2 regions of the Faecalibacterium sp. OF04-11AC genome follow, and region 1 is predicted to be linked to the other one. Evidence: predicted binding sites of a transcription regulator. Region 1 holds the regulator's gene; the other holds the start of a gene.
What was found. Region 1 encodes Rex, which represses fermentation and respiration genes when NADH is low (regulators of the CRP and FNR family bind a similar motif). Its sites were predicted from a motif close to ATTGTTAANNNNTTAACAAT; they were not measured.

Region 1 (7,714 bases):
CGTACTTCGGCTTGCCGAACCGCTTGAAGTCCTCGCAGTCGGTATAGCGGGGCTGTGCCAGCACGCCGATCTTATAGCCCTCTGCCTCCAGCAGGCGGCTGATGATGGCGGTGCCAAAGCTGGGGTGGTCCACATAGGCGTCACCGCCCACCACCACAAAGTCCAGCTGGTCCCACCCCCGCGCCTCCATGTCGGCGCGGCTGATGGGGAGAAATTCGGTGTAGGTCTGCTGTTCCATGTTACTCCTTTTCTCTTTATTCTTCCGGCTGGTTCATCTGCATTTCCAGCCACTGCTGGCGGCTGATGAGCACGGCGCGGGGCTTGGCACCCTCGTAGGGGCCAATGATGCCTTTCTCTTCCATTTCGTCCATGATGCGGGCCGCGCGGGCATAGCCCAGCTTGCAGCGGCGCTGCAGCAGGCTGGTAGACGCCTGCCCGGCGTCGATGACCACTTCCACGGCCTGCTTGAGCATCGGGTCGCTGCCGGAATCCTCGTCGGAGTCGGCGCTGCCGCTGCCGCCCTTTTTGCCATCCTGAATGGCGTGGCGCTCCATCGCCTCGATCATGGCCTCGTCATACTGGACGGTGGCGCTCTGCTTGATGAAATTCAGCACCCGGCTGATCTCTTCATCCCGGACAAAGGTGCCCTGAATCCGGGTGGGCTTGGGAGCGCCCACGGGCATGAAGAGCATGTCACCCATGCCCAGCAGCTTCTCGGCACCGGCACCATCCAGGATGGTGCGGCTGTCCACCTGGCTGGACACCGCAAACGCAATGCGGCTGGGGATGTTGGCCTTGATCAGGCCGGTGATAACGTCCACGCTGGGGCGCTGGGTAGCCACGATGAGGTGCATCCCGGCCGCGCGGGCTTTCTGGGCAATGCGGCAGATGGAGTCCTCCACGTCTTTGCCCACCACCATCATCAGGTCGGCCAGCTCGTCGATGATGATGGCAATGTAGGGCATCTTTTCCAGCGTGGAGTCGGTGGCCGCCAGCTTGTTGAACGATTTGATATCGCGGACATTGTTCTCCGCGAACATGTGGTAGCGCCGCTCCATCTCCTGCACCGCGGAACCCAGAGCGCCTGCCGCCTTTTTCGGCTCGGTGACCACGGGCATGAGCAGATGGGGAATGCCATTGTACTCCGCCAGCTCCACGACTTTGGGGTCGATGAGGAGGAGCTTGACGTCCTCGGGGCTGGAACGGAAGAGCAGGCTCATGATGATGCTGTTGACACAGACGGATTTACCACTGCCCGTGCTGCCCGCAATGAGCAGGTGGGGCATCTTGCACAGGTCGGCCACCTGGGCCACACCGGCAATGTCCTTGCCCAGGGCGATGCCCAAGGGCGAAGTCATCCGCAGGAACGCCTGGCTCTCAAACACGCTGCGGATATAAACGGGGGTCTTTTTGTGGTTTGGCACCTCGATGCCCACAGCAGGCTTGCCCGGGATGGGGGCCTCCATGCGGACATCGGCCACGGCGAGGTTCAGGGCGATATCGTCCGCCAGCGAGGTGATGCGGCTGATCTTGACGCCCGCCATCGGCTGCACCTCGTACCGGGTGACCGAGGGGCCGCGGGAGATATCCAGCACTCGGGTGCGGACGCCAAAGCTCTCCAGCGTATCCACCAGCTTCTGGGCGTTGGCCTTGAGCTCGTCCTGCGCGCCCACATCCGTTTCCTCGGGGGCACGCTCAAACAGCTCGATGGAGGGGTACTGATACTGGTAGGTCTCCACCGTCTCGGCTTCTTCGGCAGGGGCACTGGCGGCGGCCTGCTCCGAGGCGGCAGGCTTTTCCATGGCCGCTGCCACTAAGGTATTAAGGTCTTTCTCCTCCACCGGCTCAGAGGTAATGCTGATCCAGCCGTCCTCGTCCGGGGCGGAGCGGAACGCCACAGCGTTCTCCGCGCTCACCCGGTGCGGCTCCGCAGGGCTGACCGGGATGGGCTCAAACTCCGGCTCTTCCACAGCAGGGGCATCCGCATTCAGGCCCGGCATACCGGGCGTCTGGGTGGGGGCCGGGGCGATATCCGCCGGGGCCACCGCAATGTCGCCGGGTTCCGGTGCGGGCCCCGGCTCCGGCTTGCGGAAGAAGTCCTCCGCCGGGGTCTCCACCGCATCCGGTACCACCGGCTTGACGATGGCGCGGGGTGCCGCGTTGCGGAGCGGGTCCATGCCAAACGTGCCGCCCGGGCCCAGAATGACGGGTTCGATGGGCTCACTGCCGCCCTCTTTTACCTGGGTATGGTCCGGGCCCAGGTCGATGTCAAAGGGCGCGCGGGGCCCCGGGGCGCTGACCTGGATGGGTTCAAATTCCGGGGCAGGCTGAGGCGGGGCACATCCGCCGGATCCGGAGCCGGAGGCGGTTCGTAACCCAGGTTGGGGTCCTGGGGCGGCTCGGGCTCTGCCTCGCCCTCCAGCTCTTTGGTCACCTTATGGCCCCAGGAGAGCACACCGGACAGCCAGCCGGGAGCCTTGAGGCCGGTTTCTTCGTCGTCCTCAAAGTCCTCGTCCAGCTCGTCGGGATCTTCCTCCTCGTAGGATCCTTCTTCCGCCTCCGCGGCAAGGCGCTCCGCCCTGCGTTCCGCGCGGCGGGCGGCGTTCTGCTCATAGACGGCCACGCCTTTTTCGTGCACGCCGCCGCCCACGTTGCAGAGCCACTGCCAGACTTCCGCCGGGGTGATATCAAAAATGTACAGGCTGGCGCAGAGGGCCAGCGCCGCCATGACCAGATTGGCTGCCGGGCGCCCGCAGAGCAGCAGCAGATTGCCGCCCAGCACGGCACCCAGCGCGCCGCCGGACAGCCAGGCGTTGACACCGTTCTGGTAACAGGCGGCTACCATGGTCGCCGCCGGGACATCGGCGGGGATATCCGAGAACACGATGACCGTGCTGCTGGCAAACACCAGCCCCAGCAGCAGCTTTGCAATGTGGGGCAGCAGGTCCTCGCCGCGGGTGTACAGGATGGCCAGATAGCACAGCGCCGCGCCCACCACAAAGCTGCCGCAGCCAAACACGCCAAACAGCGCGTCGTGCAGAGTCTTCCAGACCGCGCTGCCCGGCACAAAAGCCAGCGCCATGAGGATGAGGCCCAAAAACAAGGTCACCAGCCCCGCAGGCATCCGGTCCTGTGCCCGGCTTCTCCGGCGCTGTCTGCCGCGCCCCGCAGTGGATTTTCGTTTCCGTTTTGCCATGTTCGCTCTTCCCTGTCGTTTCTATGATAAAATCGATTTCGATACTTCTCGATTCTTTCATTGTACCACGCGGAAAGTCAAATGGCAAATTATCCTTTTTCTATTTCCTGATACAACCACTCCAACGCGTCCGAAATGCCGCCCAACTGGTCGATGAGCTTTTCCCGCACGGCCTTGCGGCCGTCCAGCACCGTGCCAACATCCATCACCAGCTCCCCGGTGCGGAGCATCAGCTCGGTGTAGCGCTTTTCCGTCATGCCGCTGTGGGCCGCCACAAAACCGGTGATCCGCTCCTGCATCTGCTCAAACCACCGCATGGTCTGGGGCACGCCCAAAATCATGCCGGAATGGCGCACCGGGTGGATGGTCATGGTGGCCGTGGGCACAATAAAGCTCCGCCGGGCGCTCACCGCCAGCGGGATCCCAATGGAGTGCCCGCCGCCCAGCACCACGGCGGCGCTGGGCTTGGAGATGCTGGCAATGAGCTCCGCCAGCGCCAGCCCGGCCTCCACATCCCCGCCCACCGTGTTGAGCAGCACCAGCAGCCCCTCGATGCCGGGGTCCTCCTGCACCGCCACCAGCTGGGGGATGACATGCTCATATTTGGTGGTTTTCTGGCCCTGGGGCGCTTCCACATGGCCCTCCACCTGCCCCACTACCGTCAGACAGTGGATGGCGTGTTTGCCCCGGGTGCGCCAGATGCTGCCCAGGTCCTCGATCTGCTCCTGTTCCAGCCGCTGCTGCTCCACAGGGCTGCCTTTTTCGTCGTTCGTTTTCTCTGCCATCTTCCATCCTCCCGGCCGTTTTTTCTCAGGATTCCCCGGGCGGCACGGTGCTATTCCGAAAGCTAAAAATCTTAGCCAAAAAAATTTTGTCCAAAGGGTTTGACATTCTCGTATCAGGCTGTATACTTTATATTAACTAAAACATTGTCAAATATGTATCATTATTGCAAAAATTCTGAGAATCTGTCGGCGCGTCCTGCTTGCACTGCTCCCCTGCCCGGCACCTTTTGCAGAAAGGAGATTTTCTGATATGAACACCCCCGGAAAAGCGTCGCTCCCCGTCATCAAGCGGCTGCCCAAATATTACCGCTACCTGCGCACGTTAAAAAATGATGGCATCACCAGCATCTCGTCCCGTGAGCTAGCTGCCCAGATGGGCACCACCGCCTCCCAGGTGCGGCAGGATTTCAACTGCATCGGCGATGTGAATGGCCGGCAGGGCATCGGCTACTCGGTGGAGAACCTGCTCTCCATCCTGGAGCATCTGCTGTTTGGCAACGGCGACCTTCTGCCCACCATCCTCATCGGCTGCGGCCGCTTAGGCAAGGCCGTGAGCCGTTTTATCACCACCGACACCAATGGTTACAAGCTGATCGCTGCCTTTGATAACTCCGCCGACGAAGTGGGCAAGGAGATCAGCGGCGTGCAGATCTTGAACATTGACCAGCTGGAAGCGTTCTGCGCCGAGCATCACCCCGAGGTGGCCGTTCTCTGCCTGCCCCGCAGCGGTGCCGAGGAGCTGAGCAGCCGCCTGGTCAGCTTGGGCATCCAGGGCTTCTGGAATTTCTCCCACTACGACCTGTCCATTTCTTACCCGGATGTGGTGGTGGAGAACGTTCATCTGGGCGACAGCCTGATGAGCCTGGGCTACCGCCTGCGCAATCAGGACTGATCTCTTATACCGTATAAAAGTAATATGCAACCCTCTCCGACCTATTTTGACTGGGAGGGTTGCCTTTTTATGAGGAGAAAACAATGGCAAAACTTTATTTTCGTTACGGTGCCATGAACAGCGGCAAGAGCACCGCCCTGATGCAGGTGGCCCACAACTACGAGGAGCAGGGAATGCGGGTGCTCATCCTCAAGCCGCAGGTGGATACCAAGGGCGGCGGCGAGCTGGTCAGCCGCCTGGGCGTGCGCCGCAAGGCCGACCTCCTGGTTCCCCCGGAAATGGACGTGTTTGCAGCGGTGCAGCAGGCCGCTGCCGCAGCCCCGCTGGCCTGTGTCCTCTGCGACGAGAGCCAGTTCTTCACGCCCCAGCAGGCCGAGGAGCTGTTCATGGTCACGGTGGAGCTGAACATCCCGGTCATCTGCTACGGCCTGCGGTCTGATTTTTCCCTCAAGGGTTTCCCCGGCTCCACCCGCCTGCTGGAGCTGGCCCACACCATCGAGGAGATGAAGACCATCTGCACCTGCGGCCGCAAAGCCACCTGTAACTGCCGCAAGGTCAACGGCGAGTTCGTCTTTGAGGGGGAACAGGTCGCCATCGATCTGCAGAACGATGTGCAGTACGTCAGCATGTGCCCCCAATGCTATTTCAAAGCCCGCAAAGAATTTTATGCCAAGCGGGCTGAGCATCTGTCCAAGTAAATTTTTTCCATTTACGCTGTCTGCAATTGCGGGCAGCGCTTTTTTCATCCGTTTTACGAGCAATTAGTATATCAGTTGCAAGGCAATTCGCACGTTTATTGCGTTATTGATATATCAGTTTCACATGAGAATCATCTGTCTTCGATTGTTTTATTGTATACAACACTCCAGCGACAATTTTCCACACCGCATAAAATTATAACAATTTACGTTGTTTTGTCGTCCAAGACCCTCGATTTTCTATGCAAAGTGTTGAAGTATACAAGTTGCACAGTTTTTTAACCGAAGTTTATTCATTCTGGCAAGGACGCCGATGCCTCCGCAAAGGTTATGACAATATTTGTGCGTTTTTAGAGTGTATCACGCCAAATTCTATCTTTCTTTTTGTGAATGCTTTTGTTATCATAATTGTATACAACGGATGCTTTGCAGAGGCTCCGTTCCACACGAGGTTTTCTACACAATTAGGAGGAGAACAAAAATGAGCAAGGCAATTTCTCGTCGTGATTTCATCAAGGTCACTGGCGCTGTGGGTGCAGCCGGTCTGCTGGCTGCCTGCGGCGGCAACAGCGGCGCGGCTTCCAGCACCGCTCCTGCTTCTTCCGCGGCAGCTGCTTCTGTTGAGGCCGTCGGCGGCCTGAGCAGCGACCCCGTTACCCTGACCATGAGCTGGTGGGGCGGCGAGTCTCGTCACAATGCATACCAGGATGCCATCAAGGCTTTCTCCGCTGAGCACAGCAACATCACCGTCAACCCCACCTTTGCCGCATGGTCCGGCTGGGAGGATACCATGTCCACCAAGTTTGCCGGCGGCGTGGCGGAGGATGTCTGCCAGATCAACTGGAACTGGCTGTACAACTATTCCAAGAACGGCCAGACGTTCGTTGACCTGAACAGCACCACCGATTATCTGGATCTGTCTCAGTGGGATGAGGCGCAGCTGACTGCCTGCAACGTGGCAAACGCTCAGCAGTGCGTGCCTGTCTCCATGACCGGCCGTATCTTCTACTGGAACATGACCACCTTTAACAAGGCTGGCATTACCGAGGTCCCCAAGTCTCTGGACGATCTGATGGCAGCCGGCAAGACTTTCCAGGAGAAGCTGGGCGATGACTACTATCCCCTGCACCTGGCGCTTACGACCGTATGATCCTGATGGTCTTCTACCTCGAGTCCAAGTACGGCAAGGACTGGGCAGACCCCACCACCTCTACCCTGAACTACACCGCGGACGAGATCGCGGAGGGCATCGACTTCATCAAGAGCCTGGTCGATGGCCACGTCATCATGAGCCTGCCCACCTACTACGGCTCCAACGGCGACAACGCCGCTCACCAGTCCACCGAGTGGATCACCGGCAAGCTGGCCGGCTGCTTCGAGTGGGATTCCTCCGCTACCAAGTATCAGGACGCTCTGGACGAGGAGAACAAGCCCGGCTTCACCGTCGGCGAGGAGATCAAGTTCGGCGATTACAACGGCGGCTTCTCCAAGGTCTCCATGGGCCTGGCCATCACCAAGACCTGCGAGCACCCCGCGGAGGCAGCTACCCTCATCAACTTCCTGCTGAACGAAGAGGCTGGCGCTTCCATCATGGGTTCCGAGTGCGGCATCCCCGCTTCCAAGGCTGGTCTGGCTGCCGCTCAGGCTGCGGGCGCTGTCAAGGAGCTGGTTGCCGAGGCAAACGGCAAGGTCATGGCTTTCGTTTCCAACAAGCTGGATCCCCTGTTCGAGTCCAACGACCTGAAAGCAAACGGCACCGGCGTTTACCAGGAAGTCTTCGACACCGTCGATTACGATAACAAGTCCGGCGCTGACGTTGTTGACATCCTGCTGGATGGCATGGATGCCGTCGGTTACACCGTCGAGTAATTCTTCCACACGCTGCAGCGGGGTCCGAGTTACGGTATAAACTCCCGCCCCCTCGATTCTGTTTGGTACATTGTAGGGGCATCCGCCGCCCAAGAGGTGGATGCCCCTTTTTTGCAAGAAAAAGATGTCTAAACTTTGACCAAGATGTGTCCAAACCATGCTGCACCCACCCCGAATTTTCAAAAAGGAGGATTCCCGGATGAAAGAAAGCAAAGCGCCCTCGCTCGGGCGTACCCCGGCCCAGAAGTTTTTTGACAAATGGCAGGGCCTGTTC
Region 2 (7,714 bases), on a different contig from region 1:
CCTGACGGGCAACATTCTGACCCAGGCCAGCCTGGATGACGCAGCCCATGTAAACATGATCGACCTGCTCGGGAGCCACGTTAGCGCGGTTCAGAGCCTCCTTGATAACGATGGAGCCCAGCTCCGCAGCGGGGACGTTTGCCAGGGTGCCGCCGAACTTGCCAATGGCGGTACGGCATGCAGATGCGATAACAATTTTCTTCATGTTAAAAGCCTCCTGAATTTATGTTGGGTGATTTTAGAGCCTTTGTTATTCAAAACGCCCGTGGGCGCTTTTGCATGGGATTCAGAGCTTTCCGGCTTCCCGCAGGGCGTTCATCTTCCGTTCGACCGCCGCCTCCACATTGGGGGTAACGAACTTGGAGATGTTGCTGCCGTAGTGGGCGGCCTCCTTGACGATGGTCGAGGAGAGGTAGCTCCATTTGATGCTGGTGGCAAGGAACATTGTTTCAATGCCAGGCATCAGCGCGTGGTTCGTCTGGGCCAGCTGGATCTCGTTTTCAAAATCCGTCACGGCCCGCAGGCCCCGCACCATCACCGAAGCGTGCTTCTTTTTGGCAAAATCCACAGTCAGGCCGTCGAAGCTCTCCACGGTGACATTCGGGATGTCCTTACAGCACTCTTTCAGCAGCTCTACCCGCTCCTCAATGGTGAACAGAGGGTCTTTCGCGCTGTTGATGAGCACAGCCACGATCAGTTTGTCGTTGATCTTTGCCGCGCGCTTGATGATATCGAGATGGCCCCGGGTGACAGGGTCGAATGAGCCGGGATAAATTGCCGTTACCATGGTGTCCTCCTTGTGCGCTTGGGTGAAAAGCGCGTTTTGGTTCTGCCATGATAGCACTTTCCAGTCTCCGGGGCAAGCAGCGCCTCGTCATATCGTTAATTTTTAAACAATTAACGGTGCACACCAGCGCGCACACTTGCTACGATACTAGTAAACCATATTGTCAAAATTTTATCAAGACCATTTTCTGAAAAATTTGTTTTTGCCGTACCAAACTATCGTCATAAAATGCTAAGATTTTTAGTCAAATTGCCATCAGCTCCGATTTTTTCGCAACAGGGTATTGATTCTGCAATTTGTTAATGTTATAACTAAGTTGCATGGCATCAGGATATCACTCACCTGTGAAAGTCATGTGTACAGATTGCATCCATTTGGTAAATACTCTGTACATTTTATATCGTTCCGCAGGGAACTGTAAGGTTATATTGTTCCGCAGGGAATTGTAAGAATTTACAATTTCTTTATGTTATTATCGGAGAGGATGGTTTATAATGGATTTTATGGAACTGTACGCGCAGAAAAAGATGACTGCCGAGCAGGCTGCCGCTCAGGTCAAGAGCGGTGACTGGGTCGATTACGGCTGGGCGGTCAACACGCCTGTGGCTGTGGACGCGGCGCTGGCCAAGCGCCTGCCCGAGTTGGAGAACGTCAACTTCCGCGGCGGTATCCTGATGTGGGTGCCCGAGATCTTCCAGATCGACGACCCGGCTGCCCACATGACCTGGAACAGCTGGCACATGGGCGGCATTGAGCGCAAGGCCATTGCACAGGGCTTCTCGTTCTACTCCCCCATCCGCTACTCGGAGCTGCCCCGCTACTACCGCGAGAGCCCGGACCCGCTGGATGTTGCCATTTTCCAGGTGACTCCCATGGACGAGCACGGCTATTTCAACTTTGGCCCCAGTGCAAGCCATCTGGGTGCCGTGTGTGAGAAAGCCAAGAAGATCATCGTGGAAGTCAACACCAACATGCCCCGGTGCCTGGGCGGCATGGAGAACTGCGTGCATATTTCCAAGGTAAGCGGCATCGTGGAGGGCAGCAACCCGCCCATCGGCCAGATGGCTGCCGCCGGCCCCGCCTCCGAGGTGGACCTCAAGGTGGCAAACCTGGTGGTGCCCCTCATCCCCAACGGTGCCTGCCTGCAGCTGGGCATCGGCGGTATGCCCAACGCCATCGGCAGCCTGATCGCACAGAGCGACCTGAAAGACCTGGGCGTCCACACCGAGATGTATGTTGACGCGTTCGTCGATATCGCCAAGGCCGGCAAGATCACGGGTGCCCACAAGCAGCTGGACAAGGGCCGTCAGGTCTACGCGTTCGGTGCCGGCACCAAAAAGATGTACGACTACCTCGATAACAACCCCGAGTGCATGTCCGCTCCCGTGGATTACACCAACGATATCCGCAGCATCTCGGCTCTGGACAACTTCATCTCCATCAACAACGCGGTGGATATCGACCTGTTTGGCCAGGTGAATGCTGAGAGCGCCGGTATCAAACACATCTCGGGTGCCGGCGGCCAGCTGGACTTCGTGCTGGGTGCTTACCTTTCCAAGGGCGGCAAGAGCTTCATCTGCCTGTCCTCTACCTTTATGAATAAGAAGACCGGCAAGCTGGAGAGCCGCATCCGCCCCACGCTGGAGAACGGCAGCATCATCACGGATACCCGTGCCAACCTCCACTATCTGTGCACCGAGTACGGCTGTGTCAACCTCAAGGGCCTGACCAGCTGGGAGAAAGCCGAAGCCCTCATCAGCGTGGCGCACCCGGATTTCCGTGAGCAGCTGATCGCCGAGGCCGATAAAATGCATATCTGGCGCAGGAGCAACAAGCGCTAAGCATCGCCGCAGGGATTCCTGCTGTCTGCGGCGGGAATGGAGTCTGCCATGATGGACAAAAAACCACACATCAAGCCCTACCTCTACGGGATGCTCGCAGGGTTCGGGGCCATCAGCCTGAGCATCATCTTTTTCTTTTTCATCTACCGCTTTGAGGGTTTTGGCGACGCTGTCTCCAAACTGACCAGCATCCTGATGCCGTTCATCTACGGCGCGGTCATCGCCTACCTGCTCAAGCCGGTGTGCAACACGGTGGAAAACTTCCTCCACCGCCTCTTCCCGGAAAAGATGAAAGGGCTGGTCAGTGCGCTGTCCGTCGCGGCCACCCTTCTGTTCGGCCTGCTGGTGATCTATGCCCTGTTTATGATGATCATTCCCCAGCTGGTCACCAGCGTTACCACCTTGTACTACACGGCCCGCGCCAACCTGAACAACTTCATCCGCTGGGTCAACAATCTGGAGTTCGTGGCCGACAACGAGGTCATTATGGACTACGTCAATAAGGCCTACAACGCCATCTCGGTGGATCTGGACAGCTGGATCAAAAACACCCTGATGCCCTCCATGCAGAACATCGTCAGCGGCGTGGGCATCGGCGTGCTGAATGTGGTCACCGTCTTCAAAAACCTCATCATCGGCATCATCGTGGCCATCTACCTGCTGGCCAGCCGCAAAAAGTTTGCCCAGCAGGCCAAGCTCATCCTCTACAGCATCCTGAAGCCCCGCTGGGCCGACACGATGCTCAACGAGGTGCTCTATGCCGATAAGATGTTCGGCGGCTTTATCAATGGCAAGATCATGGACTCCGCCATCATCGGCGTGCTGTGCTACATCGTCTGTGCCATCGTCAAGTTCCCCAGCGCGCTGCTGGTGTCGGTCATCATCGGTGTCACCAACGTCATCCCGTTCTTCGGGCCGTTCATCGGCGCGGTTCCTGCCACCCTGCTCATCCTGATCCAGAGTCCCATCAAGGCGCTCTGGTTCGTCCTCTTCATCCTGATTCTGCAGCAGCTCGACGGCAACGTCATCGGGCCCAAGATCCTGGGCAACTCCACGGGTCTGTCCAGCTTCTGGGTGCTGTTCGCCATCCTGCTGTTCGGCGGCCTGTGGGGCTTTGTGGGCATGATCATTGGTGTGCCGCTCTTTGCCGTCATCTACGACGTGGTCAAAAAGCTGGTCATCCACGGCCTGCGCCGCAACGATGAGCTGGAGATGCTGGGCACCTACCACGAGGCCTTTGGTGACCCGGAGGAGGACATCCCCGCCGCGCCGGAGGCCCCCGCCCAGAACGAAGAATAATTTCCCGGACCGTATAAAAGAGCTGCCGCGCAAGGGTTTTATCCCTCACGCGGCAGCTCCTTTTTGCGTTTTATTACAGCTCGATGACCTCCAGGTCTTCCGGCACAAACAGATTGCCGTGGAAATACTGCCTGCCCTCGGCGGTGTACAGCTCCTTGCGGCGGGCGATGTTCTGATCCTCCGTGTGGTAGAGCAGCAGGTTCTTCACGCCCAGGCTCTCGGCCAGCTCTGCCGCGTCTTTCACGGTGGAGTGGTGTTTCTCATAGGGGTGGAAGATATCCGCCTGCCCGTGGAGGCAGAACGCCTCATGCAGCAGCCAGGTGCTGTGCTCGGCGTACTGCTTCTCGCACTCGTTGTAGGGCTCGTCACCGCAGCAGGTCAGCTTTTCGCCGCTGCCCAGCTCCATGCAGAAGCCATACTGCTTGGCCTTGGTGGAGCCGATATCAAAAAACGTGGTCTTCCGGCCCAGGATGGTCTTCTCTTCCCCGTCGGCCACCGCAATGAGGTGCAGGCGGCTGTCCAGGAACGGCAGCTCCTTTTTCTGCAGCAGCTTGCCCGCCAGGTCCCGCAGCAGGGCAATGACCTCATCGTGGGCGTAGATGGTCGCCTCGCCCTCGTAGGTACCTTCCGCATGTGCTGGCAGATCATCCGCATCATCCAGATGATGCCCAGCAAGTGGTCGATGTGCTTGTGGGTGACAAAGATGGTGCGCATCTGCCGCCAGTCCAGCCCGGCGTACTTGAGCTGATGCAGCACGGTCATTCCGCCGCCGCCATCCACCATAAAGTGGTCATTGCCATCGCTCAGAACAAAACAGGTATTGTAGCACTCCGTTACCAGTGCATTGCCTGTGCCCAACATAGTCAGTTTCATAGTCTGCTTCTCCTCAAAAACTCTCTTGTTCCCGGCCAGAACCGCCGGCTTTTAGTATAACATAGTGCAGGCCGTGTTTCCACCGGCAGGGCCATTCCAAAATCGAATTTTCCCCGGTATGCACAAAGGCCCCGCCTCCGTGAAAGAGGCAGGGCCTTTGGCATCATTCATTCGAAGAGTAAAACCCTCTCCGTCAGCGCCCACGCGCTGCCCCCTCTCCCAAGGGAGAGGCAAGTCTTCCCCCTTTGGGGGATCTGGCAAACCCGACAGGATTTGACTGAGCGGGTCAGACAGCGGGTTTCCAATCTTTATAGTTCTCGTAGCGGCTCTCTTTGATTTCGGTGTGGGACCAGATCTCATCCGCCATGGGCTGCCAGCTCTCCGCATAAGCCTTGCACTTATCACACAGGTGGTCCACCGTCTCCGGCGACTGCATATCCGTGTTGTGGGCCCCCGTCTCGTGCACCATCTGGCGCAGCAGCTCGGGGTTTTCCAGCATCGGGCAGGGGCGCAGGTGGTTCTTGTTGAACGGCTGGCCGTTGTGGTACGCCATAAACAGCGGGCTGTGCAAGATCTCCAGAATGCTGCTGTCGTGGATGTTGGCGTTGGAGTAGTGGATAAAGACACAGGGCTCCGCGTCGCCCGCCGAGTTGATATGGAAGTAGTTGCGTCCGCCGGCGATGCAGCCGCCCACAAACTCGCCGTCGTTCTGGAAGTCCATGGGGTAGAACGGGATATCGCTCTTCTCAGAGCGCAGGTAGCGGATGCGGTCGATCATATATTTGCGCTGGGCAGGGCTGGGCATCAGCTCCGGAGCGGCATCGTTGCCCACCGGCATATAGTGGAAGTAGAACCCGAAGTGGGCGCCTTTCTCGCAGAGCATCCGCATAAAGTGGTCGCTGGTCACGGCCTCGAGGTTGGCACTGGTGTAGCAGATGGAAGTGCCAAACAGAATGCCGTACTCCTTGAGCAGGTCCATGGCGTGCATGACAGCGTTATAGTGGCCGTCGCCGCGGCGGGCGTCGTTGGTGGAGGGAGTGCCCTCAATGGACAGCATGAACGCAATGTTGCCCAGCCGGACCACCTCTTTGCAGAACGGCTCATCAATGAGGGTGGAGTTGGTGTAGATGGCAAACTGCACATCATTGTGCTTCTCGGCCAGCTTGAGGATATCCGCCTTGCGGACCAGCGGCTCGCCGCCCGTCAGCATATAGAGGTAGACGCCCAGCTCCTTGCCCTGAGTGATGATCTTATCCATATCTGCAAAGCTGAGGTTGTTCTTGTGGCCGTACTCCCCGGCCCAGCAGCCCACGCAGTGCATGTTGCAGGCCGAGGTGGGGTCAAACAGGATCAGCCAGGGGATGTTGCACTGGTACTTGACGCGGTTCTCCCGGATGGTCTTGGTGCCCCGGAAAAACGCCTCGTACCCCAGGTTGAGAGCCGTGGTGCGGGCCACGTTGGGGTTGGTCTGGTCCAGCACGCAGTTGATGAGCTTGGACCACTTGCTGTCCGGGTTGCCCAGCACCAGACGGGCATGGTCATAGGTCTCCTCGCTGAAGCTGTCGCCATAGAACTGCTTTGCAAAATCGACCATCTGAACCATGGCTTTCTGGCGGTCTTTATGGACATGGGAAAGCGCTACATCGATCAGCTTCCCCGCTGCGGCGCGCTCCATCTTATGGGTCAGGGAATCAAATGTCGTGTTGCTCATAACCTGTTTCCTCCTGCGTGTTCTCTCCCGGGCGGTGTGGGTCGCCTGGGAATTTCTCTTTGCTCAAAGTGTAGCATTCTCCGCGCGGGCAGGCCATAAACAGACAAAGCGCCGTGATGGAAAACCCATCACGGCGCCTGTTTTGATGAAACTTTGTTAATCCTTTGGCAGGGCAACCGTACCGCCGCCGGCCTGAAACTTGAGCAGCGTGCGGCGGATGCCGCCGTGCAGCAGCTTGTTGAGCCGCCGGGTCAACAGTATGGGGTCGGTCTTCATATCCTTGCGGATCCATTCCAGCACCATGCCCACCAGCGCATACTTGAAGAAATCAATGACGAACTGTTTGTCCTCATCCTGAATGGAGATGTCCTGCGTTTCCTTATCCACAAATTCGTGGAGCAGCGGGTCCACTATTTTATAGAGGTACTGTTCCACCTGCTCCTGGCTGATGGAACGGTAAACATTGAGAACCAGCAGCTTATTCTCCTGAATTTTGAGCAGAACGTCCAGGAACGCTTTATCCCAGTCGTCGATGTCTTTCCGGCCCTCCATCGCCTGCCGGGCATCCTCCACCATGATCCAGTCCACCAGATCATAGATATCCTTAAAATGGTAGTAAAACGTCATCCGGTTGACACCGCAGTCCTCGGTGATATCGTTGATCGTGATTTTATTGAGCGGCTTTTGAACCAGCAGCTTTTTGAGCGAAGCTTCCAGCGCCCGTTTTGTCGTCTGTGCCACAAGACCCATCCTTTCCCGGCTGTGCTCCGCGCGGGCACGGCCTGTTTCACTGGGAAGCAACAGCTTCCATAGGTAAGCATACCGCAAAGCAGGAACGGTTTGCAAGTAGATTTTCCGTCTTTTCCATGAATATTCTGTGTTTTCAGCAAGTTGCAAAGAATCTTTTCCAGACTTTCGTCGGTTTTCCTCTTGACAAGCGTAAACTGCACATTGTTTCTTTCTTCCATAACACCCGGCAAAAAATTCCGCCCTCCTCTTGATTTCTCCCCCCTCCCCGCTTACAATGGAATCACATGGCGAAACAGGTTCGCCACGGAGAAAGCGAAGCGCGCTTTGTATTGGGAAAGAGGTTTTTGCTATGATCAAAACCATTGGATTTTTAGGCTGCGGCAACATGGGCGGTGCCATCGCCCGGGCGGTGTGCAAGGCCGCCGACCCGCAGAACGTCTATCTGGCCAACCG

Region 2: DXA70_RS00195 (butyryl-CoA:acetate CoA-transferase) is a predicted target of Rex. The motif match lies at 1,083-1,102, and genes of this name have one in related genera.

Annotation. Positions count from the first base shown of each region.
Region 1 is NZ_QTVP01000015.1:41,176-48,889, forward strand. It holds partial or broken gene DXA70_RS08690 (YgiQ family radical SAM protein) at 1-238, opposite strand, end outside; gene DXA70_RS08695 (DNA translocase FtsK) at 255-2,177, opposite strand; gene DXA70_RS15455 (hypothetical protein) at 2,237-3,196, opposite strand; gene DXA70_RS08700 (ATP-dependent Clp protease proteolytic subunit) at 3,286-3,981, opposite strand; gene DXA70_RS08705 (redox-sensing transcriptional repressor Rex) at 4,232-4,873, shown strand; gene DXA70_RS08710 (thymidine kinase) at 4,957-5,571, shown strand; gene DXA70_RS14460 (ABC transporter substrate-binding protein) at 6,053-6,721, shown strand; gene DXA70_RS14465 (hypothetical protein) at 6,718-7,440, shown strand; partial or broken gene DXA70_RS08720 (sugar ABC transporter permease) at 7,640-7,714, shown strand, end outside.
Region 2 is NZ_QTVP01000001.1:34,399-42,112, reverse strand. It holds gene DXA70_RS00205 (acetyl-CoA C-acetyltransferase) at 1-205, opposite strand, end outside; gene coaD (pantetheine-phosphate adenylyltransferase) at 287-787, opposite strand; gene DXA70_RS00195 (butyryl-CoA:acetate CoA-transferase) at 1,282-2,628, shown strand; gene DXA70_RS00190 (AI-2E family transporter) at 2,677-3,927, shown strand; partial or broken gene DXA70_RS00185 (MBL fold metallo-hydrolase) at 4,001-4,800, opposite strand; gene DXA70_RS00180 (radical SAM protein) at 5,087-6,511, opposite strand; gene DXA70_RS00175 (TetR/AcrR family transcriptional regulator) at 6,668-7,261, opposite strand; partial or broken gene proC (pyrroline-5-carboxylate reductase) at 7,611-7,714, shown strand, end outside.